DNA from 3 places in the Kitasatospora sp. NBC_00240 genome. Region 1 is predicted to be linked to each of the others. Evidence: riboswitches for the same ligand, from Rfam matches in the RefSeq annotation. Region 1 holds a riboswitch; each other region holds the start of a gene.
The links. Region 1 has a riboswitch for thiamine pyrophosphate ahead of thiC (phosphomethylpyrimidine synthase ThiC). Riboswitches for the same ligand answer to the same signal wherever they lie in the genome.
Positions count from the first base shown of each region.

Region 1 (9,807 bases):
GCCTGGCGGCTCAACGGCGGCCAGCAGCACGACCTCGACCGGCTGGAGTCGCACCACATCAGCTGGCTGTCCCGGCTGCCCGCGATGGCACTGGAGGACGACCACCTGCTGCTGCACTCCGACACCACCGCCTACCTGGAGTACGGCGAGTCGATCGCCGAGGTCAACGACGCCGTTCACAACCTGCTCGCCGACGAGGGCGCCGACGAGTGGTGGGACGCCTTCCGCCGCTTCACCAAGCGGTTCGCCTTCCGCGGCAACGCCGGCCCCACCGCCGTCCACGAGCTGCTCGACGCCTACGGCGGCCGGCGCGTCGTGCACGGCCACAGCCCCATCCCGTACCTCACCGGCGCGGCCCACGCCGAGGACGGCGCGCCCCCGCACATCCCCGGCCCGTACGTCTACGCCGACGAGCTGGCCGTCGCCATGGACGGCGGCGTCACCATGGAAGGCCGCCTGCTGATCGCCCGACTGCCCGTCAACTGAACCGGTCCGGAAGGGATGCCAGGGAGCATCCCGCACGCCCCCGGCGCTGAAATTCCGGAAACCGACTGTCTGTGCGCCCCCACCCGCCCCTACCATCGAGGCACACCGCACCAGGCCGCCCCGGCCCCACCCTCCGAAGGCGTACCCCGGTGCGGAAATCCACCTCCGTGACGGAGCGAACGGGGTCCGCATGAACAACGCCCCGCACCTGCTGGCCGAGGACCGCCCGGACTTCGAGCGCCTCCTCGACGAAGCACTGCGCGACGGAACCATCCTGGCGGCACTGCGCGAACGCGAACCGGGTACCGGCACCGGCAGCACCGGCACCGGGAACACCGCCCGCCTCACCTCCGAGCAGCTGCGCACCAAGGCGCTGCTCGCCGCGAGCGCCATCGCCTCGGGCGCCGCCGTCGAGTACGAGCACTACACCCGGCTGCGCGACAACCTGCGCGCCGGGACCGGGCGGCCGCGGCCCGCCCCCGTCCACGAGTCCACCCCGCGCAGCACCGGCCCTCGGAACATCGGCGAACTCGCCGCCCAGCTCAGCTCCGAGGACGGCGCGGGCCTCTTCCCCGTGCTCACCGTCCTGGCGCCGATCCTGGCCGGCGCCGCCGGGCTGGTCTTCCTGCTGCTCGGGTACGTGCTGAGCACCGCCGCCCCCGAGCTGGTGCTGGGCCGCTCCCTGCTCACCGCGGGCTGGCTCGCGCTCGCCATCGGCGCCGGCGCGATGGTCATCGGCATCGTCGGACTCGTCCTGACCGCGCTGCGCGACGGCGCCGGTCCGCCGGACGAGACCGATCCCGAACTGCGCGCCGAGGTGGCCGACGCCCGCCGGGCCTGGCAGCTCGCGCTGCGGGACCGCGCCCTGCTGCCCTACCTGCGGGCCAACCTGGACTCGGAGCCCGCGCTGCCGCCGTTCACCCCGGCGCCCCGGGCCGCGCCGGCCGCCGAGAGCACGGGCGAGCACCGCGACCCGCCCACCCCGCCGGACTTCAGCAGTCCCGGCTACAGCGGTGCGAGTTTCAGCAGCCCCGGCTTCTCCAGCCCCGGGGTCGAGGGCGTCACCGACCCCGAGGGCCGCACGCCGCGCACGGCCGAGTTCAGCAGCCCGGGCTACAGCCCGCCCGCCTTCACCAGCCCCGACGACGTCTGACTCCCCCGGAAGGACGGACCGGGCCCGCCCCGGAGGCGGCGCGGCGGACACGCCGAACGCCGTCCCGGTGGCGGACGGGCCCTGTGGGACGGCGTTCGACCGTCACTGGTCCGACGTGCCCGGAGCAGCTGCCCCGGGCCGGCCGGTTCAGCCTGCCTGGTTCGCCTGGCCCGGCTGCTGCACGGGCGCCGGCTGAGCGGGCGCGGCCGGCTGGAAGGGCTGGGCGGGCGCGTCCGCCGGGTAGGCCTGGGCCGGCTGGAAGACCTGCGGCGCGGGCGCGTTGCCGCGGGTGGCCAGCGAACGGACGAAGTTGAAGATCAGCACGCCGGGCAGGATGAACGCCTTGAAGAACAGCAGGTACTCGCCGCCCTCGAAGATGAATCCGAGGTAGATGCCGTAACCGAGGAAGCCGACACCGGCGACCGCGTTGAAAATACGCCAGCCGATGCTGAGGGCACCGAAATTGACGGCACCGATGGCAACCATCGCGACACCGCTGATGCACAGCAGCACGACGTACCAGGAGAAGAGGGGCTCGGCGCTGAAGTCGAGATTCAAGAGAAATCCTGTGGGTATATCGGACAAGCGATCGACGGGGACGACGGCGTACGCTACTGGACCGCGACGGTCCGCGTATACTCCGATATTTTTCCGTGACTTTCCGCGTCAGCAGATGTCCTGACAAATCGTTTCGAAGTCAGCGCCGCGGTGGCCGATCGCCCCCGCCGCCGCCCCCACCGGGCAGGCCCGCCTCACCTCGCGTCGGTCGGCGCCCCCACCGCAGGATCAGCTCCGGGCTGTCGCCCCCGGGCCCGCCGGCCCGCCCGCGGCGTCCGCCGCCGCCCGGACGAACTCGCGTACCCGCGCGGTGGTGTTGCCCTCCAGCCAGACCGGACCGCGCTCGATCGGCGGGGCGTCCCGGATCGGCACGTAGGCGACGTCAGGACGCGGGTAGTACTGCCGGGAGTGGGCGCCGACCGGCAGGACGCCCCTGCCCATGGCGACCAGGGTGAGCATCTCGGAGAAGGTCCCGCCGGCCGGGCCGGCCGGCACCGGGCGGCCGGCCGGCGTACGGTCCGGCGTACGGTCCCGCTTGAAGGCGGCGGAGGTCACCGCCGGGTACTGGATCACCGGGTGCTCCGCCAGCACCTCGACGGACACCGACTCCTCGCCGGCCAGCGGGTGCCCGGCGGACACCGCCAGCACCCTTGGCTCCGTCAGCAGCACCGGCCCGCAGGCCATCCCGTCGAACGGGTAGGAGGCGATCAGTACGTCGACCGAGCCGTCCAGCAGGCTTGCCCGGGAGTTGGACAACTGCACCTCCCGCACGTCCACCCGGCACTCGGGGTGACGCTCGGTGAACAGCGCGACCGCCTTGAGCAGCACCGGCGCCGTCCACTCGCCGAGGAAGGCCACCCGCAGCTCGCCCGTGACGCCCCGGGCCGCGTCGGCGGCCCGCCGCAGGGCCTGCTCCATGCCGGCCACCAGGGGGGCCAGGTCGTCCGCCAGCTGCCGGCCGACCGCGCTCAGCCGGACGCTGCGGCTGGTGCGCTCGAACAGGGTGCCGCCGATCCGGCGCTCCAGCTTCCCGATCACCTGGCTGACCCGGCCGGTGGTGATCCCCAGCCGCTCGGCGGTCCGGCCGAAGTGCAGCTCCTCGGCCAGCGTCAGGAAGATCCGGGTCTCCAGCCGCTCCCACATGTCGTACCCCCGTCGTTTAATCCTGCTCAACGATCGTATTCCGATCGTGCCTTGATGCCGGATTCCCACCGGCGAATCATGGAAGACAGCAGGCCGGACACCCTCTCCGCCGCAACCCACCACCCGGGAGCACCGATGCCGAACCTTCGCGTGAAGGCCTTCGACCACCTCGTCCTCAACGTCCAGGACGTCGAGCGGGCGCTGGACTTCTACCTCGGCCCGCTCGGCCTGGAGCCGGTCCGGGTCGACGAGTGGCGCGCCGGCAAGGCGCCGTTCCCCTCGGTCCGGATCACCCCGGAGACCATCATCGACCTGGTGGACGGCGCCCGGGGCGAGTCCAACGTCGACCACATCTGCCTCACCGTGGAGCCCCTGGACTGGCAGGAGGTCATCGACTCGGGCACCTTCACCGTCCTGGAAGGGCCGGTCGGCCGCTACGGCGCCCGCGGCAGCGCCACCTCGGTCTACGTCCAGGACCCGGACGGCAACACCGTCGAGCTCCGCTGGTACCCGCAGGACGCCGGCGCCTGAACCCCGGCCGCCGCCGACACCCCGGGCGCCCGGCCGCGGTCCGAACGAGTCGAGGCGCCAGGGCCACGAGGTCCGTGTGGTCACCATCGACGGGGAGCCCTGGTGGGTGGCCGCGGATGTCGCCTCGGTGCTCCGGATCGCGCGCGTGCATGACGCCGTGCGAGGGCTCGACGACGACGCAAAGGGTGCGGGTACTATCCGCACCCCTGGCGGTGACCAGCAGCTTTCCATCGTCAGCGAGTCCGGCCTCTACTCACTGATCCTTCGTTCCAGGAAGCCCGACGCCAAGAGGTTCCGCCGCTGGGTGACCCACGAGGTGCTTCCCGCGATCAGGAGGACCGGCCGCTACCAGGCCGAGGAGGACCCGGCCTCGGAACTCCCGTCCGAGACCGCCGTGATCTTCAGGTCGGTCGCGCGAGCGGGCCTGGAGGCCCTCCTCGCCCTGGCCCGGACCGATCCCCGCGACGCCGCCGCCATCATCGCCGAGGCACTGTCCCGGGCGAGCCCCGAGAGCGCGGGGCACCGGAAACAGCGCTGCTCCGGGAGCCCCCTCCTGCCCCCGGAACAGCGCTGCTCCACGCCTCGTCACGCACCCGACGGGGCGCGACGGACCGTCAGTCCGCCAACGGCAGGTACACCCGGTTGCCCTTGGCGGCGAACTCGGCCGACATCGCGGCCATGCCGGCCGCCGCCTCCGGGTCGAACTCCGTCGCCACCGCCGTCGATCCGTCTCCGTGCTCGTCGCGGATCTTCTGGGAGATCTTCATCGAACAGAACTTCGGGCCGCACATCGAGCAGAAGTGCGCCGTCTTGGCGGGCTCCGCCGGCAGCGTCTCGTCGTGGAAGGCCCGGGCCGTCTCCGGGTCGAGGGCCAGGTTGAACTGGTCCTCCCAGCGGAACTCGAACCGGGCGTCCGAGAGCGCGTCGTCCCAGTCGCTGGCGCCGGGGTGGCCCTTGGCCAGGTCGGCGGCGTGCGCGGCGATCTTGTAGGTGATGACGCCGGTCTTCACGTCGTCCCGGTTGGGCAGGCCCAGGTGCTCCTTGGGCGTGACGTAGCAGAGCATCGCCGTGCCCCACCAGGCGATCATCGCCGCGCCGATGCCCGAGGTGATGTGGTCGTAGCCGGGGGCGACGTCGGTGGTGAGCGGGCCGAGGGTGTAGAACGGCGCCTCGTCGCAGATCTCCTTCTGGAGATCCATGTTCTCCTTGATCTTGTTCATCGCGACGTGGCCGGGGCCCTCGATCATCACCTGGACGTCCCGGTCCCGGGCGATCCGGCCGAGCTCGCCGAGGGTCTGCAGTTCGGCGAACTGCGCCTGGTCGTTGGCGTCCGCGGTGGAACCGGGGCGCAGGCCGTCACCGAGCGAGAAGGTGACGTCGTAGCTCGCGAGGATGTCGCAGAGCTCCTCGAAGTTGGTGTAGAGGAAGTTCTCCCGGTGGTGGGCCAGGCACCAGGCCGCCATGATCGAGCCGCCGCGCGAGACGATGCCGGTCTTGCGCCGGGCCGTCATCGGCACGTACCGAAGCAGCACGCCGGCGTGCACGGTCATGTAGTCGACGCCCTGCTCGCACTGCTCGATCACGGTGTCGCGGTAGACGTCCCAGCTCAGCTCCTCCGCCTTGCCGTCGACCTTCTCCAGCGCCTGGTACAGCGGCACGGTGCCGATCGGGACGGGCGAGTTGCGCAGGATCCACTCACGGGTGGTGTGGATGTTGCGGCCGGTGGAGAGGTCCATCACGGTGTCGGCGCCCCAGCGGGTCGCCCAGGTCATCTTCTCCACCTCCTCCTCGATCGAGGAGGTGACCGCGGAGTTGCCGATGTTGGCGTTGATCTTCACCAGGAAGTTGGTGCCGATGATCGCCGGCTCGACCTCCGGGTGGTTCACGTTCAGCGGGATCACCGCCCGGCCGCGGGCCACCTCGGAGCGGACGAACTCCGCCTCCAGGCCCTCCCGCAGGGCGATGAACTCCATCTCCGGCGTGACGATCCCGCGCCTCGCGTAGGCGAGCTGGGTGACGGCCGCGCCGTCGCGGCCGCGCAGCGGGCGGCGCGGGCGGCCGGGGAAGACGGCGTCGAGGTTGCGCAGGTCCCCGCCGCGCGGCGAGGTGTGCTTGATCCCGTCGTCCTCCGGGCGGGCCTCGCGGCCGTCGTACTCCTCGACGTCGCCGCGCTGGCGGATCCACGCGTCGCGCAGGGCCGGCAGGCCGCGCCGGACGTCCGGCTCGTACGAGGGGTCGGTGTACGGGCCCGAGGTGTCGTACAGCGGGACGCTCCCGCCGTTGGTGAGGACCACCTCGCGGTACGGAACCCGCAGGTCGGGGCGGGATCCCTCACGGTAGGCCTTGCGCCAGGCGGGGGTCGGGTAGCCGCTGGCCGCGCTGCTGACCGGGCTGCCGGCCGCGCCGCCCGCCGGGCTCTGGGCAGACTTCTCCGGTGTTTCGAACATGGTCATCTGACCTTCTACTCCCTACGCCGGCATTACCCGGTCCAGGTTCCTGCGGTCGACGCAGCGGTTGGTACGCGTGGTGGCGTACCGTTCAGCGCCCTCTCAGCCCGGTGCTCCGAGCTCCCGTGTCTACGGACGGTTTTGTCCGCAACAAGACCTCAACACCGTAGCGGGCACCGCGGGTGGCGGTCCAGAGGGGGTCCAGGAAGCGGCCGCGCGGGCACACTGGGAGCCGACGGAGAGGGGTCCGCGGTGGTCGGCAGCACGGGACGGGTGACGGGGACGGTCGGCGACGGTCTGGTCGGCGAGGTGATGATCCACGTGGTGGCCAGGCAGGGGTCGGAGGCGTTCCTCGCCCATCCGGCGTTCCCCGGGGAGCGGCTGGCGGTCGGCACCCGGGTGGTCGTGGTCGAGTACCAGCCGCCACGGACGGTGTACGTAACACCGGCCTGACCGGCTGATACAGAATCAGGACACCAGCTGCTTCCCAAGTGATCGGAACAGGCGCAGAATCTCCGCTGCCACCGTGTTCCGCGCCATCCTGCACAACAGAGCGCAGCCACGGAACCGGTGTGCCCTGAAGGGGGAATCAGCCGATGCTCATCGGCATCGCAGGGGCGGCCGTCGCCTCGATCATCATCCTGATCGTGCTCTTCAAGCTCATGTGGCGGGTCGCCGAGCCCAACGAGGCACTGATCATCTCCGGGTCCAAGCACCGCGCCGAGGGAGTCGGTGAGGGGCTGGGGTTCCGGGTCGTCACCGGCCGCGGGACGCTCGTCACCCCGGGCGTCCAGGTCGTCCGCAAGCTGTCGCTGGACCTCAACGAGGCCGACCTCGACGTCGAGTGCGTGACCTCGCAGGGGATCCCGGTGCACGTCAAGGGCGTTGTGATCTTCAAGGTGGGCGACGACACGGTGTCGATCGCCAACGCCGCCCGCCGCTTCCTGGACCAGCAGGCGATGATGGGCCACCGCGTCCACAACGTCTTCGCCGGCCATCTGCGCTCCATCGTCGGCGGGCTGACCGTCGAGGACATGATCCGCGACCGCGAGCGGCTCACCGGGGAGACCCGGGCCGCCTCCGGCACGGAGATGGAGAAGCTGGGCCTGATCATCGACTCGCTGCAGATCCAGGAGATCCTGGACCCGACCGGGTACATCCAGAACCTCGCCGCCCCGCACGCCGCCCGGGTCATGCGGGACGCCCGGATCGCCCAGGCCGAGGCGGACCGCCAGGCCACCGAGGCCGAGCAGGAGGCGTTCGCCCGCAAGGCCGAGGCCACCCGCAACAGCGGCATCCAGCAGGCCGGCTACCAGGCCGAGATGGAGACCGCGACGGCCCGCGCCATGCAGGCCGGCCCGCTCGCCCAGGCCGCCTCCCGCCAGGAGGTCGTGGTCCAGGAGACCAAGGTCGCCGAGCTGGAGGCGCACCGCAAGGAGCAGCAGCTGCAGGCGGACGTCCGCAAGCCCGCCGACGCCCGCGCGTACGAGACCCGGACCAAGGCCGACGCCGACCGCGACGCCCGGATCTCGGCCGCCCAGGCCCAGGCCAAGGAGACCGAGCTGAAGGCCGCCGCCGAGGCGAACCGGGTGAAGATCGCGGCCCTCGCCGAGGCCGAGGCCACCAAGGCCAGGGGCCTGGCCTCCGCGGACGCGACCCGGGCCACCGGCCAGGCGGAGGCCGCCGCCGCCGAGGCCAAGGGCCTGGCGGCGGCGGAGGCCGCCCGGGCGCTCGGCCTGGCCGAGGCCGAGGCGATCAAGGCCCGCGCGGCCGCCCTGGCGGAGAACCAGGAGGCCGTGGTCGCCCAGCAACTCGCCGAGAACTGGCCGGAGATCGTCCGGGCCGGGGCCGAGGCGTTCGGCAACGTCGAGCACATGGTGCTGCTCAACGGCGCCGAGGGGATGGGCGAGATGTTCGCCAAGGCGCTGACCATGGGCGGGACGGGCCTCGGCCTGGCCCGCCAGCTGCTGGGGACGATGAACGGGGCCGCCGGCGGCGCCGAGCTCCCCGCGCAGCCGGGCGCGGAGCGCCCCCGCGCGCAGGCGGTCCCGGTCCAGGACGCCTGACCGGGCCGTACCGCGGTGCCCCGGGCCGGGGCACCGCGGTACGGCACCCACCGGGGATACCCCGTGGCACACACGATCTTCACGGCGCTAGTCTGATTTTCACTCAGAACCGCTGGAGCCCGGGGCCCACAGCGGATCCCGCCGGTCAGCCCGTCGCGCGGACGCGCGGGCGGCCGCCTCCAGGGGGAACAGACAGATGCGCATCCGTCATGCCGTCGGCCTCGCCGCCGCCACCGTCTCCGCCGTCCTCGGCCTGCCCGCCATCACGGCGCACGCCGACGCGGGCGGCGTCCTGAACGTCGACAACCGGGCCGCCGCCAACTGCAGCGACGCCGGCACCGGCACCGCCGCCCGCCCGTACTGCACCCTCCAGGCCGCCGTCGACGCGGCGCAGCCCGGCCAGACCGTCCAGGTGGCGCCGGACACCGACTTCACCGGTGAGGTCCGGGTGACCCGCTCGGGCACCCCGGGGCATCCGATCGTCATCAACGGCGCGCCGATCGGCATGTACACCTACAGTCACCAGCCCAGCCTGACCAGCACGACCGGGCACGTCTTCACCGTGGACGGCGCCTCCGACGTGGTGATCCGGGGATTCCTGATCAACAACACCGCCCAGCCGGTCGTCATCAAGGACTCCAGCCGGATCCAGGTCGACCAACTGATGGCGGAGTGGTACCTCGGCAAGACCCTGCCGGCCGGCTCGGCCGCGCTCCGGGTGACCGGGCACAGCGACCAGGTCACCGTCACCCGGTCGGTTTTCTACGCCAACGCGGGCGTCGTGGTGGAGTCCGGCTCGCAACGGACCACCTTCATCGGCAACGACATCGGCACCTCCCAGGGCGGCGGGCTGAGCATCACCGACGGGCCCGGCACGGTCGTCGTCAACAACACGGTGGTGGGCAGCAACGGCCCGGGCATCGCCCTGCTGGGCGCCTCCGCCGGCTCGGTGGTCGAGAACAACATCGTCGTCTCCCAGGGCACGATCCCGCGCGGCGCGCCGATCTCGGTGGCGGCCGGCTCCACCGCGGCGACGAAGGTCGACTACAACATCGTCCACCCGCTGAGCGGGACGGAGGCCTACAGCTGGGGCGGCGCCGGGCACCTGTCCCCCGCGGCCTTCACCGCGGCCACCGGGCAGGGCGCGCACGACGTGGACGCGGCGATCGCCTTCACCGACAACCTCTTCCACCGCCCCGGCAACGGCGACACCGCCGCGATCGACTCCGCCGACCCCGACGTGCCGGGCCTGCCGGACACCGACCTGTACGGCAGTGCGGTGGTGGACAATCCGCTGGTCGCGGGCACCGGCCCGCACGGCAGCCTGCGCGACCGCGGCGCGGCGGAGGTGCAGGGCCTGACCGAGGTCGGCATCGACACGCGCTCCGCCGACCACCCCGCCGGCCCCGGCATGCGGGGCGCG
Region 1 covers NZ_JAPEMU010000001.1:4,866,353-4,876,159, forward strand. Annotated here, with positions in the region: gene OG689_RS20620 (metallophosphoesterase) at 1-486, shown strand, start outside; gene OG689_RS20625 (hypothetical protein) at 677-1,639, shown strand; gene OG689_RS20630 (hypothetical protein) at 1,787-2,197, opposite strand; gene OG689_RS20635 (LysR family transcriptional regulator) at 2,426-3,370, opposite strand; gene OG689_RS20640 (VOC family protein) at 3,476-3,871, shown strand; partial or broken gene OG689_RS45050 (Bro-N domain-containing protein) at 3,948-4,184, shown strand; gene thiC (phosphomethylpyrimidine synthase ThiC) at 4,486-6,324, opposite strand; TPP riboswitch at 6,320-6,455, opposite strand; gene OG689_RS20650 (hypothetical protein) at 6,571-6,771, shown strand; gene OG689_RS20655 (flotillin family protein) at 6,915-8,384, shown strand; gene OG689_RS20660 (PKD domain-containing protein) at 8,581-9,807, shown strand, end outside.

Region 2 (9,807 bases), 2.1 Mb from region 1:
ATCCACGGCTGCCCGCATCCTGGCACCGTGATGGGTGGTATTTCCAGTAAGTTCACACTCACACGGAGATGTGCCGGATTATCTGATTTGCCAACCATTGCGCTGTGTGGGCGGGCGCAGGGCGCGGAGAAGGGGCGCGCACGTAGCACTACGCGCGGTCTGTCACCATGGAGACATGGGTCAGTCCGAACAAGAACCACTTCCGCCGTCTGACCCGAGGCTCCCACCGGGCCAGCGCCTGCAACGCGGCTGGCCCGTCCTGCACTACGGGCCCGTTCCCCGCTTCAAGCCGCTGACCTGGGACTTCCAGGTGTTCGGGGCGACCGCCTCGGCCGAGAAGCACAGCTGGGACTTCGCCGGCTTCCATGCCCTGCCCCGGATCACCGTGCAGGGCGACTTCCACTGCGTGACCCGGTTCTCGATGCTCGGCAACGACTGGACCGGTGTACCGGCGTCGGCCGTCCTCGAACAGGTGCCCCCGGCCCCCGGCGTCACCCATGTGATGGTGTGGGCCGAGTACGGGTACAGCGCCAACCTCCGGCTGGAGGACTTCGCCGACCCCCGTACGGTCTTCGCCACCCACCACGACGGCGAGCCGCTCACCGTCGAGCACGGCTTCCCGGTCCGGCTGGTGGTGCCCCACCTGTACGCCTGGAAGGGCCCCAAGTGGGTGCGCGCGGTGGAGTACATGCGCGCCGACCGCCGCGGCTTCTGGGAGGAGCGCGGCTACCACAACCGGGCCGACCCGTGGGCCGAGAAGCGCTTCTCGTACCAGGAGGAGCCCGGCGACGGGCCGCTCCGCTAGGGCTTGTCGGACAAGCCCTGGGCCTGCTCCGAGCTCCCGTGAGCCGCCCCGGGGCACCGCCCGTCCGGGCGGCCGGAGCCGTCCGGACGGGAGCCGGGAGGTCAGGCCGCGGCCGGCTTGATGTTCTGGTTGAGGTGGAAGAGGTTGTCCGGGTCGTACTGCCGTTTCACCGCGGCCAGCCGGGCGTAGTTCCCCCGGTAGTTGTCCTCGACCCGGTCCTGGTCGTCCTCGCCCATGAAGTTGATGTACCCGCCGGGCTCGGAGTGCGGCGCCACCGCCGCGTAGTAGTCCCGTACCCATGCGGTCTGCGCCTCGTCGCCGGCCGGGTCGTCCCCGACCGCCAGGATCACGGTGGAGAACGTCGCCTCCCGGTAGGAGTAGGCGGTGGCCTCCGGCGCGACCCGCTGCGGTGCGCCGTTCACGGGGTAGATGTGCATGGTCGAGCTGAGTGTCGGCACCTTCGGCCCGTGCTCCAGGTGGGCCGCGATCGCCGCGTCCGTCAGCTCGGTCGCGAAGCTGCCCTTCCAGTACTCCCGCAGGCCGGGCGGCAGCAGCGGGTCGAAGGCGCTGTTGATCGCCGGGTAGGGCATCGGCCCGACCGCCTCGGCGACCCGGGGCGCCAGGTCGCGCAGCGGCCGGAGCACCCGGTCGGCGTCCTCGACCGGTCCGGACCAGCAGACCACCACGATGCCCAGGATGTCGCCGTGCCGGTCCTCGGGGATGAACGGCAGCGGCGGCGCGGTCTGGAAGCCGGGGAAGAGGAAGAGCTGCTCGGGAGCGTCCTGGATGAACTCCCGGTAGAACTTCAGGATGCTCTCCATGTGCTCCAGTTCGAACAGCATCGGCCCGGCGACGACCTGGTCGACCGGGCTCAGCCGGTACTCGAACGAGGTCACCACGCCGAAGTTGCCGCCGCCCCCGCGCAGCGCCCAGAACAGGTCGGCGTTCCGGTCGGCGTCGGCGGTCAGGAACCGGCCGTCGGCCGTCACCACATCGGCGGAGAGCAGGTTGTCGCAGGTCAGCCCCATCGTCCGGCAGAGGTATCCGAAGCCGCCGCCGAGCGTCAGGCCGGCGATGCCGGTGGTGGAGACGATCCCGCCGGTGGTGGCGAGGCCGAAGGCGTGGGTGGCGGCGTTCAGGTCGCCCCAGGTCGCGCCCGGTTCGGCGCGGGCGGTCCGGGCCACCGGGTCGACGCGCACCCCGCGCAGGCCGGACAGGTCGGCCACCACGCCGTCGTCGCAGGTTCCGTAGCCGGGCGCGCTGTGCCCGCCGCCGCGCACGGCGAGGTCAAGGCCCATCTCGCGGGCGTAGTTGACGGTGGCCATCACGTCGCCGGCGTTGGCGCACCGCACGACGGCCGCGGGTCTGCGGTCCGCGGTGGCGTTGTAGACCTTGCGGGCCTCGTCGTAGCCCCTGTCCTGCGGGGTCACCACGGCGCCCCGGGTACGTTCTCTTAAGTCGTCGACGGTGTGCCCGGCCATGGGGACCACTCCTCGGGGTACCGGCTCGCGGGAAGCCCCGACAGGGGCCTTCCTTTCACGCTACGCCGATCGGGTGAGGCCTCAAGCGGGGGCCGCGCGAGCCCGGCCCCTCCACCCGGTCCGGACCGGGCCGGCCCGGTCCGCTCGGTCGCCGGGTCGGTGCGGGCTCAGATCAGCGGGAAGCTGATGACCACCGTGGTGCCCTGCGGGCGGCGCTGCCCCGGGGCGGGGTTCTGGCCCGAGACCTTGCCGGTGCCGAACAGGTTCAGGCCGTTGCTCTGCACCTTGAACCCGGCGTCGGTGAGTGCCTTCGTCGCGTCGTCCTTGGTCATCCCGCCCACGTCGGGGACGGGCACCATGCCCTTGCTGACCAGCAGCGACACCGGCGCGTTCGCCGGCAGCCGCTCGCCGGCGGCCGGGGAGCTGCTGATCACCGAGCCCTGCGGCACGATGTCGTCGAACTGCTCGCTGCTGGTCCCCGGCGTCAGCTCCGCGGCGGCCAGCGCCTGCCGGGCCTGGTCGAGGGTCTTCCCGGTGAGGTCGGGCACCGCGATCCGCCTCGCCCCGCGGGAGACGGTCACCGCCACCGGGTCGCTCCTGCGGACCCGCCGGCCGACGTCCGGATCGGTGCCGATCACCGCGCCGGCCGGGACCGTCTCGCTGTACTCCTCGGTGTAGTTGCCCTGCAGCCCGGCCTTCGCCAGCACCGAGACCGCCTCCGCCCGGCTCTTGCCGAGCACGCCGGGCACCGTCGTGTAGACCGCGCCGGACAGCGCGTACGTCGCCCCGCCCACCAGCAGCAGCACGACGGCCAGCACCGCGCCCCAGATCAGCGGGGCGCGCGAGCGCCTCGGCCGCGCCGGCCGCCCGGACCGCTTCCCCCGGGCGGCCGGCGGCTCGTCGTAGGGGCGGGGCCCGGTGAGCAGCGCGTCCATCAGCTCCGGCGGGACGTCCAGCACGCTGGTGTGCTCCACCGCGGGCTGGATCACCGAGGTCGGCTCGGTGGTCGGGAACGCCGGGCTGGGCCGGGTGGAGGCGGGCGGCTCGGCGTCCAACTGGGCCGGCGTCAGGGTGCGCCGCACCCGCTGCAGGGCCGCGAGCAGCTCGACCGCGTCGTACGGGCGGGCCCCGGGGTCGCGGGCGGTGGCCGAGGCGACTATGGCGTCCAGGCCGGGCGTGATGCCGGGGACGGCCAGGGACGGCGCGGGCACGTCCTCGTGCAGATGGCGGTAGATCACCTGGACCGGGTTCTCGCCGGTGTGCGGCCGGTCGCCGGTGAGCATCTCGTACAGCACGATGCCCGCCGCGTAGACGTCCACCCGCTGGTCGGTGACCGCACCCGGCCGGATCTGCTCGGGTGCCAGGTAGGAGACGGTGCCGAGCACCGCGCCGGCCGTGCTGGTGGTGACCGCGCCGTCGGCGCCGTTCAGCAGCCGGACCAGGCCGAAATCGGCGACCTTCACCAGCCCGCCGTCGGTGATCAGCACGTTCTCCGGCTTGACGTCCCGGTGGACGAGCCCGGCGCGGTGCGCGGAGCCGAGCGCCGCCAGCACCGGCTCCAGGATGTCCAGGGCGGCCCGGACGGACAGCGCGCCGCGGTCCCGCAGCACGTCCCGCAGGGTCCGGCCCGGGACGTACTCCATGGCCAGGAAGACCGTCCCCCCGTCGGCCCCCTGGTCGAAGACGTTCACCACGTTGGGGTGCGAGAGCCGGGCCACGGCCTTGGCCTCGCGGATGAACCGGTCGGTGAAGTCGGCGTCCCCGGCGAGCGAGGGGTGCATCACCTTGAGCGCCAGCACCCGGTCCAGCCGGGTGTCGGTGCCCCGGTAGACCGTGGCCATGCCGCCGGTCGCGATCCGTTGCTCGACCCGGTACCGGCCGTCCAGCAGGGTACCGATCAACGGGTCGTGCAGTGCCATGTCCACCAGGGAAGTGTAGGCGCGCCGAGGCGGGCGGCCCCGGGCGGACGGCGCGCCCCGGGCCGCTTGTGCCGTGCTTGTGACACGTCCCCGGCGAGGGGGCTCAGAACGCCGGCCGCTCCCGGTGGTCGAGGTCGGCCCGGCCGGCCATCGCCGAGGAGGCCTCGGCGTGGAAGCGGCGCGGGATGCGCCCGGCCCGGTGGGCGAGCCGGCCGGCCTCGGCGGCGTGCCGCATCGCCTCGGCCATCAGGACCGGGTCCTGGGCACGGGTGACGGCGGAGGCCAGCATCACGGCGGCGCAGCCGAGCTCCATCGCCAGGGCCACGTCGGAGGCGGTGCCGGCGCCGGCGTCCAGGATCACCGGCACCGTGGCGCTCTCCACGATCAGCTGGAAGTTGTGCGGGTTGCGGATGCCGAGGCCGGAGCCGATCGGCGAGCCCAGCGGCATGATCGCCGCGCAGCCGACGTCCTCCAGCTTGCGGGCCAGCACCGGGTCGTCGTTGGTGTACGGCAGCACGGTGAAGCCGTCGTCGACCAGGGTCTCGGCGGCGTCCAGCAGTTCGATCGGGTCGGGCAGCAGGGTCCGCTCGTCCGCGATGACCTCCAGCTTGACCCAGTCGGTGCCGAGCGCCTCACGGGCCAGCCGGGCCGTCAGCACCGCTTCGCCGGCGGTGAAGCAGCCCGCCGTGTTGGGCAGCACCCGGATGCCGTTGCGGGTCAGCACGTCCAGTACCGAACCCTGGGTGGAGGTGCTCACCCGGCGCATCGCGACCGTGGTCAGCTCGGTGCCGGAGACCCGGAGCGCCTGCTCCAGGACGTCCAGGCTCGGCGCCCCGCCGGTGCCCATGATCAGGCGGGAGCCGAAGGTGGTCCCGGCGATCGTCAGGAGGTCCTTGTCGTCGGCGGTCGCGGTCGTGGTCGCGGTGTCGGCCACGGCGCTCAGCCTCCCTGCACGGCGGTGAGGATCTCGATCCGGTCGCCCGCGGCGAGGCCGGTCCCGGCCCAGGCACCGCGCGGCACCACGGTCTCGTTGACCGCCGCGGCGACCCCGGACGGCGCGGCGCTCACGCCGGCCACCACCTCGGCGAGCGTGCTCCGGGCGGGCACCTGCCGGGGCTCGCCGTTGACGGAGAGTGAGATATCGGTCATGCCAGTGCCTTTGCGGGAGTGGAGAGGTCGGACGGGGCCGTGCCGGAGGGGACGGCCCCGGCGGCGGAGGGGCCGGCGGCGAACCGGCCGGGGGAGAACGGCGCCGCCAACTCGGGCGTCACGCCGGTGGCCAGGTACTCGGCGAGCAGGTCGCCGGTCACCGGGGTGAGCAGCACGCCGTTGCGGTAGTGGCCGGTCGCCGCGACCAGGCCGGGCAACGCGGTCGGGCCGAGCAGCGGGGCGTTGTCGGGGGAGCCGGGGCGCAGCCCGGCGGAGGTCTCGACCAGCGGCAGCTCGGTGATCCCGGGGACCAGGTCGTGGGCGTCGCGGAGCAGCTCGTACACCCCGCCGGCGGTGACGGTGGTGTCGTAGCCCTGCTCCTCGCTGGTCGCGCCGATCACCAGCTCGCCGTCCTCGCGCGGCACCAGGTACAGGTGCTGCCCGCGCACCACCGCGCGGACGTTGCGGGACAGGAACGGCCGGTACGCCTCGGGCACCCGCAGCCGCAGGATCTGGCCCTTGACCGGGCGGACGGCCGGCAGCACCCCCTCGGGCAGGCCGGGCAGCAGGTGGCTGCGCGGCCCGGCCGCCAGCACCACCTGGCCGGCGCCCAGCAGCCCGCCGGTGCTCAGCCGGGCCCCGGTCGCGCGGCCGCCGGTGACCAGCAGCTCGGCGACCTCGGCGCGGTGCAGCAGCACCCCGGCGCGCTCGCAGGCGGCCACCAGCGCGGCGGCCAGCCGGCGGCCGTCCACCTGGTGGTCGTCGGTGACGTGCAGCCCGCCGCGGACGCCCGGGGCCAGCATCGGTTCGAGCTTGCGGCACTCGCGTCCGGTGAGCCAGGCCGAGTCCAGGCCCAGGCGCCCGTGGAAGGCGTGCAGCTCGCGCAGTTCCTCGCGGTCGTCGGAGTCCAGCGCGACGGCGAGGGTGCCGCAGGCGCGGTAGCCGGTCGAAAGGCCGGAGGCCTCCTCCAGCTCGGTAGCGAAGGCCGGGTACCGCTCGTTGGAGGCCATCCCGAGCTTCAGCAGCGGCTCCTCGCCGTACTGCAGCTCGGTGACCGGGGCCAGCATCCCGGCCGCGACCTGGGCGGCCCCGCCGCCGGGCGCCGGGTCGACCACGACCACGCCGAGGCCGCGCTGCCGGGCCCGCCAGGCCACCGCGAGGCCGATGATCCCGCCGCCGACGACGAGGACGTCCGTCGTCGCGCCGCTCGTGAAGCGTGTCAAAGTCCCTGCTCTCCCTTCGCCGGAATGACCCGGATCAGGTTCGGACGGTCGCAGGCCGTGCCAGCCCGCCTCTCAGCCCGGTGCGCCGGGCCCCCGTGGTACGGACCGCCCGGCACCTGGGGCGCCGTCCGGTCGAGGTGCACCCACCATAACTCCGGGTGCCGTCCGGGCCGAAGGCGCGTACAAGGGGCGGACGGCGCCGATAGGGTGGCGCCGTGGGAGAGCGGCGGAACACGGACCAGGTGGTCGTTGTCGGGGCGGGGCTGGCCGGGGCCCAGTGCGTGCGCGCGCTGCGCGGGGGCGGCCGGCAGGGTCGGATCGTCCTGCTCGGGGACGAACCGCACGCCCCCTACGACCGGCCCCCGCTCTCCAAGGACGTGCTGCTCGGCAAGGCCGACGCCACCACCCTGGACATCGACTACGACGGCCTCGGCGTCGACCTCGTCACCGGCCGCCGGGCCACCGGGCTGGAGCCCGGGGTGCTGCACACCGACGCCGGCGAGCTGCCGTACGGGAGCCTGGTGATCGCCACCGGCGCCGCACCCGTCGCGCTGCCCGGCGCGGACCGCGCCCACCTGCTGCGGACCGTCGACGACGCCCTCGCGCTGCGCGCGCTGCTGCGGCCGGGAGCGCGGATCGTACTGGTCGGGGCCGGCTGGATCGGGGCCGAGACCGCCGGTGTCGCCCGCGCGCTGGGCTGCGAGGTCACCGTGGTGGAGGCCGGTCCGGCACCGGTGCCCGGCGCGCTGCCCCCGGCGGTCGGCGGCGCGATGACCGCCTGGTACCGGGCGGCCGGCGTCGACCTGCGCTGCGGCGCCAGGGTGGCCTCGGTCGGCCCGCACGAGGTGCTGCTCGCCGACGGCACCCGGCTGGCCGCCGACGAGGTGGTGGTCGGCGTCGGGGTGCGCCCGGCGACCGGCTGGCTGGCCGGCTCCGGGGTCGAGCTGGACGCGGCCGGCGCCGTCCTGGTGGACGAGCGGCTGCGCACCTCGCTGCCCGGGGTCCTCGCGGCCGGCGACTGCGTCTCCTACCCCTCGACCCGCTGGGGCGGCCGGCTGTCCGTCCAGCACTGGGACCACGCGCTGCAGTCCGGGGCGGCGGCAGCGGCCTCGCTGCTCGGCCTGGACACCCCGTACGACCCGGTGCCGTACTTCTGGTCCGAGCAGTTCGGGCGGATGGTGCAGTACGCGGGCCGGCACGGCGACGGCGACGAGGTGCTGTGGCGGGGGGCGCCCGGCGACCCGTCCTGGACGGTGCTCTGGACGCGCGGCGGGCAGCTGCGCGCCCTGCTGACCGTCGACCGCCCGCGCGACCTCGCCCAGGGGCGCCGGCTGCTGGAGCGCGGCGCCGTCCTCGACCCGGTGCCGGCCGCCGACCCGGCCGTGCAGCTGAAGGCCGCCCTCGCCGGACAGCCGTAGCCGCGACGGACCGGTCACGTTCGGACACCGGAGCGGCCGCCGGGGGCGCGGTTGGTGCGCGGCGCCCCGGCGAGGTGGCAGTCTGGTGACGTGAGCGAGATCGAAGCGAAGATTGAAGACCTTGTCCCCGAGTGGATGTACCTGCCCGACATCTCCGAGCAGTGGGGTGTCCGCGTCACCGAGGTGCGCGACCTGGTCAAGAGCGGCGGCCTGATCGCCGTCCGCCGCGGCCCGAACAAGTCGCTGCAGGTGCCGGCCGCCTTCATCGACGGCCCCGGACTGGTCAAGCACCTGTCCGGCACGCTGACCGTGCTCCGCGACTGCGGGTACAACGACGCGGAGATCCTGGAGTGGCTCTTCACCGAGGACCCGTCGCTGCCGGGCAGCCCGATCCAGGCCCTGCAGGAGAACCGCGGCACCGAGGTGAAGCGCCGCGCCCAGGCGATGCTGATCTGATGGCGGCGGACCTGACGGCGGGCGGCCGGCTGCGCGCGCAGCTGGCCGACGCGCGGCTCTACCTGTGCACCGACGCCCGCCGCGAGCAGGGCGACCTGGAGCAGTTCCTGGACGCCGCGCTCGGCGGCGGCGTCGACATCGTCCAACTCCGCGACAAGGGCCTGGAGGCCAAGCAGGAGCTGGAGTACCTGGAGGTCTTCGCCGACGCCTGCCGGCGGCACGGCAAGCTGCTCTCGGTGAACGACCGGGCCGACGTCGCGCACGCGGCCGGCCCGGACGTGCTGCACCTCGGCCAGGACGACCTGCCGGTGCGGGCCGCCCGCGCGATCCTCGGCGAGGACGTGCTCATCGGCCGCTCCTGCCACGCGGAGGCCGAGGTCGACGCCGCCGTCGCCGAGCCGGGCGTGGACTACTTCTGCACCGGCCCGGTCTGGCCCACGCCGACCAAGCCCGGCTGGCACGCGCCGGGCCTCGGCCTGGTCTCCTACGCGGCGAAGCAGGTGACGGACCGCCCCTGGTTCGCCATCGGGGGCATCGACCTGGGCAACCTGGACGAGGTGCTGGCCGCCGGCGCCCGCCGGGTCGTGGTGGTCCGCGCGATCACCGCCGCCGACGACCCGGCCGCCGCGGCGGCCGAGCTGGCCCACCGGGTGCGCGCGGTCTGAGACCGCCGTCCCGGGCCGCAGGGGTGTCCCTCGCGGCCCGGGACGACCGGCCGGCCCCCGGCCCGCCGCTCAGTAGCGGCGGACGGTCGCCGCCTCGGCCAGCGACAGCAGGACCTCCCGGGCCCGCGGGTCCACCAGCGGGGCCGCCTCCAGCGCCGCCAGCGACTGCCGCATCAGCTCCTCGATCCGGCTCTCCACCCGCTCGGGCGCACCGCTGCGCGCCACCAGGTCCCGCAGCACGACGACCTCCTCGGGCGCCAGGTCCGGCGCGCCGAGCCGCTCGTCCAGGTGCCGGGCGTCGGCGGCCGGCAGTGCGCGCATGGCGTGCGCGACCAGCAGGGTGCGCTTGCCCTCCCGCAGGTCGTCGCCGGCCGGCTTGCCGGTGACCGCGGGGTCGCCGAAGACCCCCAGCAGGTCGTCCCGCAGCTGGAAGGCCTCGCCCAGCGGCAGGCCGAAGGACGAGTACGCCGCGACCAGCTCCGGGGAGGCCCCGGCGAGCAGCGCCCCCACCTGCAGCGGCCGCTCGATGGTGTATTTCGCCGACTTGTAGTGCAGGACGGTCTGCGCCCGCTCCAGCGCCCCCTCGTCGGTGGAGTCGCCGGCGACCGGCTCCAGCACGTCGAGGTACTGGCCGACCATCACCTCGGTCCGCATCAGGTCGAAGGCCGGCTTGGCCCGCAGCACCGCCTCG
Region 2 covers NZ_JAPEMU010000001.1:6,959,548-6,969,354, forward strand. Annotated here, with positions in the region: gene OG689_RS29795 (sulfite oxidase-like oxidoreductase) at 176-805, shown strand; gene OG689_RS29800 (FAD-binding oxidoreductase) at 907-2,286, opposite strand; gene pknB (Stk1 family PASTA domain-containing Ser/Thr kinase) at 2,454-4,205, opposite strand; gene OG689_RS29810 (thiazole synthase) at 4,309-5,052, opposite strand; gene thiS (sulfur carrier protein ThiS) at 5,145-5,354, opposite strand; gene thiO (glycine oxidase ThiO) at 5,351-6,577, opposite strand; TPP riboswitch at 6,571-6,684, opposite strand; gene OG689_RS29825 (FAD-dependent oxidoreductase) at 6,793-7,995, shown strand; gene OG689_RS29830 (Rv2175c family DNA-binding protein) at 8,086-8,451, shown strand; gene thiE (thiamine phosphate synthase) at 8,451-9,116, shown strand; gene OG689_RS29840 (polyprenyl synthetase family protein) at 9,186-9,807, opposite strand, start outside.
Region 2: it holds a riboswitch for thiamine pyrophosphate, as region 1 does, so the genes downstream of both, thiO (glycine oxidase ThiO) here and thiC (phosphomethylpyrimidine synthase ThiC) in region 1, are expected to answer to the same signal.

Region 3 (9,807 bases), 280 kb from region 1:
ACCCTGATCGAACGCCGGGTCCCGGTGGCGACCTCGATCGCCGACTTCTGCGCGGCCCGCGGCCTCGACCCGGACGCCACCCGCCGCGTCGCCGCCGCCCTCAAGGAACGCACCTGCCCCGAGGCCTTCGCCGCCCTCCGCGAACCCCTCGGCCTCCCCGGCAGCACCGAGGAACTCTGGGCCTCCTACGTCGCCACCCTCGCCGCCGACGTCACCCACGAACCCGCGACCCTGACCGGCCTCGACCGCCTCCGGGCGGCCGGCTGGACGGTCGGCATCCTCAGCAACGGCGTCACCGACGTCCAGCGCGCCAAGATCCGCTCGGCCGGCATCCACCACCACGTCGACGCCGTCTGCATCTCCGAGGAGGCCGGGGCCCGCAAGCCCGACCCCGCGATCTTCCGGATCGCAGCCGAACGCTGCGGCCACCCCCTCACCCCCAGCACCTGGATGGTCGGCAACAACCCCGCCACCGACATCACCGGCGCCACCGCCGCCGGCATCCGCTCCCTCTGGATCTCCGCCGGCCACCCCTGGACCGCCGACCAGCCCGCCACCCCGGACCACATCGAGCCCGACGTCGCGAGCGCGGCCGAACACCTGCTGAGGCTGGAAGGGGCGGCGGCCTGACGGCTACTCGGGCGCCCGGCGACCGGGCCCCGGGGCAGACAAGACACCCCGGGTCACCCGGAGCGCGGGACCTGCTCCGCGATTCGCGCCTGCTCCGCCCTCACCAGGACGGCGAGGCGTCTCGTCCCGGACACCACCCGGTCGGCGGCCACCTCGAACCACACGACCTTGCCCGCCCCACACGGCTCCCAGCCCCACGCCTGCGCCAGGCCCGCCACCAGGCACAACCCCCGGCCGCCCGTGGTGGTGTCCTGGGCAGCGGACGGATCGGGCGGCCACAGCTGGTCCACGCACGCTGATCCCGACCGGCACACAGGTGGGACACCCCGGGACACATGTGCGAAGGGCGGGTGCCGGCGCGATGCCGACACCCGCCCTGAGCAGGTTGTTCTCCCACCAGCGGAGAGCGTGGGATTCGAACCCACGGTGAGGGGTCACCTCACGACAGTTTTCAAGACTGTTCCCTTAGGCCGCTCGGGCAGCTCTCCAGGCGGAGGTCAGCCTAACGGGTCCGGCGGGGTTCGGTGCACCTGGTTTGCCGGGTGGGTGGGGGTGGCGCCGGGGACCGGCCGGGGTCACTGGTCGCCGGTGCGCTCGCCGAGGGTGACCTTGGTGGTGCCGGTCTTGCCGTCGCGGATGTACTCCACGTCGACCGTCTCGCCGGGCTTGTGCGTCCAGATCTTGCTGACGAGGGCGGGGCCGTTCTCGATCGGGCTGCCGCCGAGCTTGGTGATGACGTCGCCGGGCTTGAGGCCGGCCTTGTCGGCGGCGCCGCCGGGGGTGACGGCGGGGGTGCCCTGGACGGCGTTGGTCTGGATCTGCGCGCCGTCGCCCTTGTAGTCGTCGTTGCGCAGGACGTCGAGCTTGGCGTAGACCGGGCGGCCGGTCTTGATCAGCGTGTCGGCGACCCACTTGGCCTGGTTGATCGGGATGGCGAAGCCGAGGCCGATGCTGCCGGCCCGGCCGCTGCCCGAGGAGTTGGACTGGATGGCCGAGTTGATGCCGATCACGGCACCGCTGCCGTCGAGCAGCGGGCCGCCGGAGTTGCCGGGGTTGATCGAGGCGTCGGTCTGCAGGGCGTTCATGTACGAGGCCTGCGCGCCGGTCTCGTCGCCGGAGGCGACCGGGCGGTCCTTGGCGCTGACGATGCCGGTGGTGACGGTGGACTCCAGACCGTACGGCGCGCCGATGGCGATGGTCGCGTCGCCGACGTTGACCTTGTCGGAGTCGCCCAGCGGAAGGGGGCTGAGCTTGTCCTTCGGCGGGTTGTCCAGCTTGACCACGGCCACGTCGTAGCCCTCGGCACGGCCGAGCACCGAGGCGGTGTAGGAGGAGCCGTCGGCGAACTTGACGGTCAGTTTGCCGCCGTTCGCGGCCGGGGCGACCACGTGGTTGTTGGTGAGGATGTGGCCCTCGGTGTCGAAGACGAAGCCGGTGCCGGTGCCGGACTCGGTGCTGCTCTGCGCCTTGATGGTGACGGTGCTGGGCAGCGCCTTCTGGGCGATGGCCGCGACGGAGCCGGGGGCGGCCTCGTTCTTCTGGGTGTTGCCGGCCGGGACGGTGGTGCTGCGGTGGTCGTTGGCGGAGCTGACCCTGTCGCCGTGGTCGGTGACCGCGACGCCGACGGCGCCGCCGGCCACACCGGCGACCAGGGCGACGGCCGCGATCAGGGCGACCAGGCCGCCACGCTTCTTGCGCGGTCCGCCGGGTGCCGCGCCCGGGTACTGGCCCGGGTAGCCGGGACCGCCGGGCAGGCCGGGCCCGCCGTGGCCGCCGTAGGTGCCACCGGCACCGGCGTCCTGGGAGCCCCAGCCGCCGAGCGGCTGGCCGGAGCCGAACGGGTGGTGGCCGTGCTCGGCCGGGGTGCCGGGCGGCGGGCCGTACGGGTCGGCGGCGGGGCCCTGGCCGGGCGCGGGCGCGGCGGCGTAGGGGCCGGCGGCGACCGGGGCGGTGCCGGCGTACGGGTCGGCCGCGGGGGCGGGGGTGGCGTACGGGTCAGCCGCGGGGGCGGGGGTCGCGTACGGGTTGGTCGGCGGCGGCGCGTCCAGGTAGGACGGGGCGGCGGGCGCGACCGGCGCGGCCGGGGGCAGTACGGGCGGCGGCGCGTCCAGGTAGGACGGGGCCGCGGGGGCAACAGGGGTGGCCGGTGCGGCGGGTGCCACTGGCGCGGCGGGTGCGGCCGGCTCGGGCTCGCTCAGCTTGCCGAAGGCCAGCGTCCGCGGGGAGTCCCCGGCGGGCGGCGTACCGGCACCTGCCGCGGCGGCCGCGGGCTGCTGCGCCGGGCCGTCGGACACCGGACCCACCGCCCCGTGACCGCCGGAGGGCTGCCCCTCCTGCGGTCCGGTGGACCCACTCTCGCGCTCGGTGCTCACTGACGACCTCCATAGCTGACAGGACCAAGATGCATAGTTTTTCGTATGCGGGATTCGATTGCCGTAAGGGGCCCTCTGAAGAACTCATAAGAATCCTTAGCCGGACCGAACACCGGCGGCCGGCCCGGCCCGCGCGTCCCGCGATGCGGACGGCCTGCGGCCCCGGCCTTGGCGTTCCTCCCGGCTCCCGCTAGCCTGTCGCTTCAATCTGAACACGCGGGAGCTTGGACCCCTTCCAGGCTGAGAGTGCGCTGGTCGACCGTACGCCACGGTAGTCGTGGACGGCGGGCGAGGGAGCGCTGACCGCCGGAACCTGTCCGGGTAATGCCGGCGTAGGGAGTATCGGCCATGCCGCCTGCTTCGCCATCCTCTTCTTCGGACGCGTCGGCGTCCACGGAATTCCCCGCTCCTTCGGAAGGCCTTCACAAGGGGGGCCTGCACACGGACGTCGCCGTGCTGGACCGTCCGGAGGCGCACGGGCGCGCCGAGGCGCCGCTCGTTCTCGACACCGAGCCGCCGCGCACGCTGTCCTTCAAGGACCAGTTCGCGCTCTGGCTCAACCTGGGCGTCAGCCTGATCGGCTTCAGCACCGCCGCGACCGTGCTGGGCGCCCCGGGCTCGGAGATGTCCTTCACCGCGGCCGTGGTCGCGATCCTCGCCGGCACCGTGATCGGCACCGCCGCGCTCGGCGTGGCCGCCCTGATCGGGGCGAAGACCGGCGCGCCGGCGATGGCCAACCTGCGCGGGCTGTTCGGTACGAAGCTGAGCTACCTGCCGACGGTGCTGAACATCGCCCAGTGCGTCGGCTGGGGCGTCTTCGAGCTCACCGTGATCGCCCAGGGCGCCCAGACGGTGGCCGGCACCGACGGGTACCGCTGGCTGTTCGTGCTGCTGGCCGGGGCGCTGACCACCGTGCTGACGATCTGGCCGCTGGGCTCGATCGCTGTGCTGCGCAAGTACGTGGCCGCCGCGGTGGCCGTGGCGATGGTGTACTTCACCGTCCAGCTGGGCCGTCAGGGCTTCCCCGACCCGGGGGCGGGCAACTGGCACGGGTTCCTGCACGCGACCGACGCCGTCATCGCGCTGTCGATCTCCTTCGTGCCGCTGGCCGCCGACTACACCCGGCACTCGCGCACCGCCTCGGCCGCCTTCTGGGGCACCTTCTCGGGCTACACCGTGGCCCAGGTCTGGTGCTACGTGCTGGGCCTGATCGCGCTGCTGCAGTCCGGCGGGGACACCGAGAAGATCTTCTCCTCGTTCACCGGGGTCTGGGCCGGCTGGGCCTTCCTGCTGGTGCTGGTGCTGCGCGAGACCGACCAGTCCTTCGCGAACGTGTACTCGACCGCGATGTCGGTCCACAACCTGTTCCCGCGGATCGACCGGCGGCTGCTGACCGGCGGGATCGGCGTGCTGACCACCGTCCTGGCGCTGCAGATCAAGGAATTCACCGCCTCGTACTACAACTTCCTCGGCCTGATCGGCTCGGTCTTCGTGCCGCTGTTCGCGGTGCTGGCGGTGGACTACTTCTTCGGCGCCGGCCGCCGGGGCTGGGATCTCTCCGAGCGGGCTCCCACGCGTTGGCTGATGCTGCTGCCGTGGGCGCTGGGCTTCGCGGTCTACCAGTTCATCGCCCCGACCGCGATCGCCGGCTGGTGGGTGGACCTCTGGACGGGCGCGCAGAGCGCCCTGCACTTCACCCCGCAGGAATGGACCTCGGCCTCGCTGTTCGGGTTCCTGGTGCCCGCGCTGGTCACCCTGGCCCTCACCCCGCTGACCGGGGCCGGGCGGACCGAGGACTGACCCCCTCCGGGCGGGCCGGCCGGGGCCGACCGCCCGAGCCGACCGCCCGGATCGCGCCACCGCGGCGACGGCGGCCCCGCAGGTTGGGGCCGCCGTCGCCGTTCCGTCATCCGGGGCGCCTATCGTTGGCGCTGTGACCAGCGCCGACCTGTCCCCCGCGACCGCCCGCACCGCGCAGCACGTCCAGGTGGTGGCCCACCGTGGCTCCTCCCGGGCGCTGCCCGAGCACACCCTGGCCGCGTACCGGCGGGCTCTCGCGGAGGGCGCCGACGCCTTCGAGTGCGATGTCCGGGTGACTGCGGACGGGCAGCTGGTCTGCGTGCACGACCGCCGGATCCAGCGGACCTCGGACGGCCGCGGGGTGGTCTCCGCGATGACCCTGGCCGAGCTGGAGGCGTACGACTTCGGCTCCTGGAAGGACGGGGCCGGCGCCGCCGACCCGGAGGCCCGGGCCGTGCTGCGACTGGACAGCCTGCTGGAGCTGGTCGCCGACTGCGGCCGCCGGGTCGACCTGGCGATCGAGACCAAGCACCCGGTCCGGTTCCGCGGCCGGGTGGAGGCCGAGCTGCTGAAGGCACTGGCCCGGTACGGGATCTCGGGGCCGGGCGGCAACCCGGAGAGCCGCCCGCAGGCCCGGATCATGAGCTTCTCGGCGCTGGCTCTGGGCCGGGTGCGGCAGGCGGCGCCGGAGTTCTCCCGGGTGTTCCTGTTCGACCGGACGCTGCCGCTGCGACTGCGGCCGGGCGGTTCGCTGCCGGGCGGCGCGACCATCGCGGGGCCCGGGATCGACCTGGTGCGGGCCCGCCCCGAGCTGGTGCCGGCGCTCCGCCGGGCGGGGCACCAGGTGCACGTCTGGACGGTGGACGAGCCGGCCGACGTGGAGCTCTGCCTGGAGCTCGGGGTGTCCGCGATCATCACCAACCGCCCGGCCGAGGTCCTGGCGCAGCTCGGCCGCTGACCGGTCGTCCGGCGAAGGGGCCCCATGGCCCGGCCGGGCCGGTGTCCGGTTTCCGGTGGGTTCCACGGGGCGGAAGACATTCAATGTCCGGAATGTACCGAGGGTGAGCGCGGAATCACCTCGCGCTGCCGGTTTGCCGTTCGTCTTGAAATGTCCGCGCAGGATCGCCCCGCGGCCGTTTCCGACCCATTCCCAAGGGGCATCCATCCCTCGGCATACGCTGAAGGAGGTCCGGGGGTGGCGTTGATGGTGGCACGCGAAGTGCCGACTTCATCGACCATGGCGGTGCCGCACGGCCCGGCCAGCGTCGGGGTCGCGCGGCGTCGGCTGCGTCGGGATCTCGGCGAACGACAAATACCGGACACGGTCGTGGACGACGCGGTTCTGATTCTCTCGGAACTGCTCAGCAACGCCTGTCGGTACGCCAGACCGCTCGGCCGGCTGCTCGACCTGGGCCGGGACACCGAGGCCGAACTGGTCGACCAGGTGCTGGTGGCGGTGCCTTCGCGGCAGCCGGCCGGCGGCCAGGTGAACGGGTTCCCGGCCAGCGGCCCGCGGGGTCGTGGCCCGGGCGACGGCGAGAGCGCCGAGGAGCCGGGCGGCGTCCTGGTCCGCTGGGGCCTGCACCCGGACGGGATGCTGACCCTGGAGGTCACCGACGGCGGTGCGCCGACCCGGCCGATCCCGTCCAGTCCTTCGCTGACCTCGCGCGGCGGGCGCGGCCTGAGCATCGTCGGCCAGCTGGCCAGCGACTGGGGCGTACGGGACCTCCCGGACGAGGTGACGGTCTGGGCGGCGCTGCCCGTCCGCGGTCGGCACGCCCGGCGGGGCGGGAGCGACGCGCGAAGCGCGTGAGGAAACCTCAGTAGGCTTCCGGGAGCACGACCGACCGGCCGGCCGGGATGGGTGACGCCATCCCCGGCGGCCGCCGGTCCCAAGAATTCACCGTTCCCGGGAGAGCCGCACCATGGGCAAGAAGGCCGCCAAGAAGGCGCCGCAGCGCAGCCAGTCCGCCACCGCCACGACCTCCGCCACCGGCGGGATCCCCGTGGTCGGAGCCCGGGAGGACTGCCCCTGCGGGTCGGGCCGCCGGTACAAGGCCTGTCACGGCCGGGAGGCGTCGCACGCCGTCCAGGAGCTGGTGCACCGTCCGTTCGAGGGCCTGTCGGGCGAGGCCGACTGGGTCGCGCTGCGCGAGCTGGTGCCGGCCGCCACGGTGCCGCTGACGCTGGCCGCGGGCGTGGTGGACGAGGCGACCGGTGACATCCCGTCGGTGACACTGGCGACCGTGCTGCCGCTGGCCTGGCCGGCCCTGCGCCGCCAGGACGGTTCGATCCTGCTGGGCCTGCAGACCCAGTCCTCCTCCGGCGACCTGAGCCGCGACCTGGCGGACGCCCTGGAGCTGGCGCTGGCCGCCGAGCCCGGCGCCCCGGTGCCCTCCCGCCGGACCGTCCCGGGCGGTCGCCGCCTGCAGGACCTGCTGGACGTGACGGCCCCGTTCACGCCGGCCGTGCACACCGGCTTCGAGTTCTGGCTGGAGGACGCCGAGTCCGCCACCGGCGAGGTCGCCGCCTCGCTGGAGCGGGCCAACGCCTCGGCCATCCCGACCGAGAAGCTGTCGAGCGTGGACTCCGCGTACTGGTGCGGCACCCCGGACAAGAACCACCTGCGCTGGGTGATGACCGTCCCCGAGGAGCAGCTGCTGGACGCGCTGGCCCGGCTGACCGCCGCCGACCGGTCCTCGATCGGCCCGGACACCCGCCTGGTCGGCTCGTTCCGGGCCCACGGGCTGACCGTCCCCGTCTGGGACCTGCCGCTGGCGATGACGGCCGCCGACTGCGAGAAGCCGGCCGCCGAGTTCGCCGAGCGGCTCGCCGCCACGCTCGCCGATCCGACCCCGCTGACGACCGAAGAGCGGCGTGCACGCGCCAACTTGGTGAACCGTCAGGTAACGCTGAACTGACGGTGTGTGATACGCGTCACATTCCGGTCGCCGACCGCAATTTCCGGGCGGCGACCGGGTCTTGGAAATTGGCGCGGCCGCCGATCCTTGTTACTGTTTAAACAGTCCGGTCGCTGGTGCATCCCCCGTCGCCAGCGGCCGGATTTTTTCATGCCCCTCGCCGGCCCGGCCGACCGCACCCGAACCGGCCGCGGACGGCGTCGTGGCGACCGGCCGGGCGGGCGGCGGAAAACCCGCCCGCGGGGCGGGCCGCAAACCGGGAACGGCCCCGGGCGAGCACCCGGAGCCGTCCCCTCGTCGGCCATGCGGAACCGTCCCTCTGTCGGCCGCGCGGAACCGGCCGGACAGGTCTAGAACCGCGGCCGGCCGCTGTCCTGCTTGGCCGTCGCCGCGACGAGCTCCTCCAGCATCGGCCCGACCTCCGGCAGCCGCACCCCGCCGCCCTCCACCCGCTCCGGCGCCAGCACCCAGCGCACCCGGCCCCGGTCGCACCCGGGCGGCAGCGCCAGGTAGCCGCCGGGCCCGTGGTAGCGCATCGAACCCGGGACCCACGGCTGCTGCGCCAGCAGCTCGGCCAGCGTGTCCAGCGAGTACGGGGCCACCAGCAGCGTGTAGCGGCCGGGCGTGGCCAGCACCGGGCCGAGCGGCATCCGCAGCGCCTCGAAGTACGCGAGCGCCCGGGCCGCCGCCGGGGCGGGCAGGCTGACCGCCGAGACGGCCCGGCCGGTGGCGACCAGGACCGGCGCGTCCGGGCTCTGCCGCTCCCACCACCAGCGCACCATCCGGGCGTCGGTGGTGGCCGCCAGCAGCTCCGGGTCGTGCGGGTGCGCTCCCGGTACCGGGCAGTCCGGGCTGTCGCAGGAGCAGCGGCCGCCGGGTGCCCCCGCGCCCGGCACCACGGGCCAGCGGTACTCCACGGCGGCCTCCAGGGCCGCGGCCAGCCGCGCGGAGCGGCCCTCCTGCCGGTCTCGCCTGGTCTCACGCATGGGCGCTCGTTCCTTTCCGTGACCGCTGGGGCTTGCCGGCCCCGACGGAGCCATACGGCCACAAGGGCCGGCCATCACCGCAGCCGCGCCGTACCGCACGCGACGTGGAACACGACATGGAACAGGACTTGAAAAGGGCCCCTGAGAGGTCGGCCCCTGGAACGAGAATCCCTCATGCGACCAGATGGACGCCGCTCAGACGCCGCTGGTTCCACCGTACGAGTGAGTGACCCGCGACCGGCCCGGGCCACGGGCCGCGCAGGCATACGATCCGGACGGCCACCGGTTCGGTCGTCGGAACAGGCGGGCCGCGAAACACCGTCCCTGCCTGTCTTGCCCGCTCCACGGACTTCCATGCCGACGGGTCGGCGCTCGGTGCGGGCCGGCCGGCTCGCACCGCTCCACCCCGGGACGGCGTCGGAACCGCTCCCGGATATGCCCCGAATGGCCTGTCCAGAAGTAGGGCCGATGCTGTCGATCAATGACGAGTAGTGCCGAGAAATGACGAGTAGTGCCGAGCGGTGACGCCTGCCGGCGATTCGCGGCGATCGAGGCGGAGCGAGGGCTCGGCCGGACTTGGGGGTATCGCATGACACGTACCACCGCGCTGGGAGAAACGGCATGACCGAGCCCCACCCGTCCGCCGCCCGGCTGCGCACCACGCCGCCGCTCACGGCCGCCGCCGCCCCGGGCGACCTCGGCCGCGGCACCCGGCTCCCCCTGCTCGACCTGCCGCCCGCCGCCCCGCCGGCCGGGGCGGGGCCGTACGCCGCCGCGCCCGGCCCGGCCGGGCCGCCGGAGCCGGCCGACCCGCGCGGACCGGCCGACCCGGCCGAGCTGGCCGGCGCCCTGGCCGACCTCACCGAGCTGTACGAGCACACCGCGCTGCTGGCCCGCGCCCGCGGCCTGGACGCCGCCCTGGCCGCCCTGCTCGGCTCCGGGGCCGCCCTGCTCGGCGCCCGCCGGGGCTTCGTGGTCGTCGGGTCGCCCGGCGGCGTGAGCCGGCCGGTCGGCCTCGGCCTGGACCGCTCCGCCCTCGGCGCGCTGGAGACCGTACCCGCCGACCTGGGCCCCTTCCGCGGCCTGCTGCACCCGCAC
Region 3 covers NZ_JAPEMU010000001.1:5,150,478-5,160,284, reverse strand. Annotated here, with positions in the region: gene OG689_RS21850 (HAD family hydrolase) at 1-630, shown strand, start outside; partial or broken gene OG689_RS21845 (ATP-binding protein) at 684-872, opposite strand; tRNA gene OG689_RS21840 (tRNA-Ser) at 1,031-1,118, opposite strand; gene OG689_RS21835 (trypsin-like peptidase domain-containing protein) at 1,206-3,002, opposite strand; TPP riboswitch at 3,209-3,358, shown strand; gene OG689_RS21830 (cytosine permease) at 3,456-4,802, shown strand; gene OG689_RS21825 (glycerophosphodiester phosphodiesterase family protein) at 4,936-5,760, shown strand; gene OG689_RS21820 (ATP-binding protein) at 6,007-6,615, shown strand; gene OG689_RS21815 (DUF5926 family protein) at 6,728-7,723, shown strand; gene OG689_RS21810 (bifunctional DNA primase/polymerase) at 8,074-8,709, opposite strand; gene OG689_RS21805 (SpoIIE family protein phosphatase) at 9,331-9,807, shown strand, end outside.
Region 3: it holds a riboswitch for thiamine pyrophosphate, as region 1 does, so the genes downstream of both, OG689_RS21830 (cytosine permease) here and thiC (phosphomethylpyrimidine synthase ThiC) in region 1, are expected to answer to the same signal.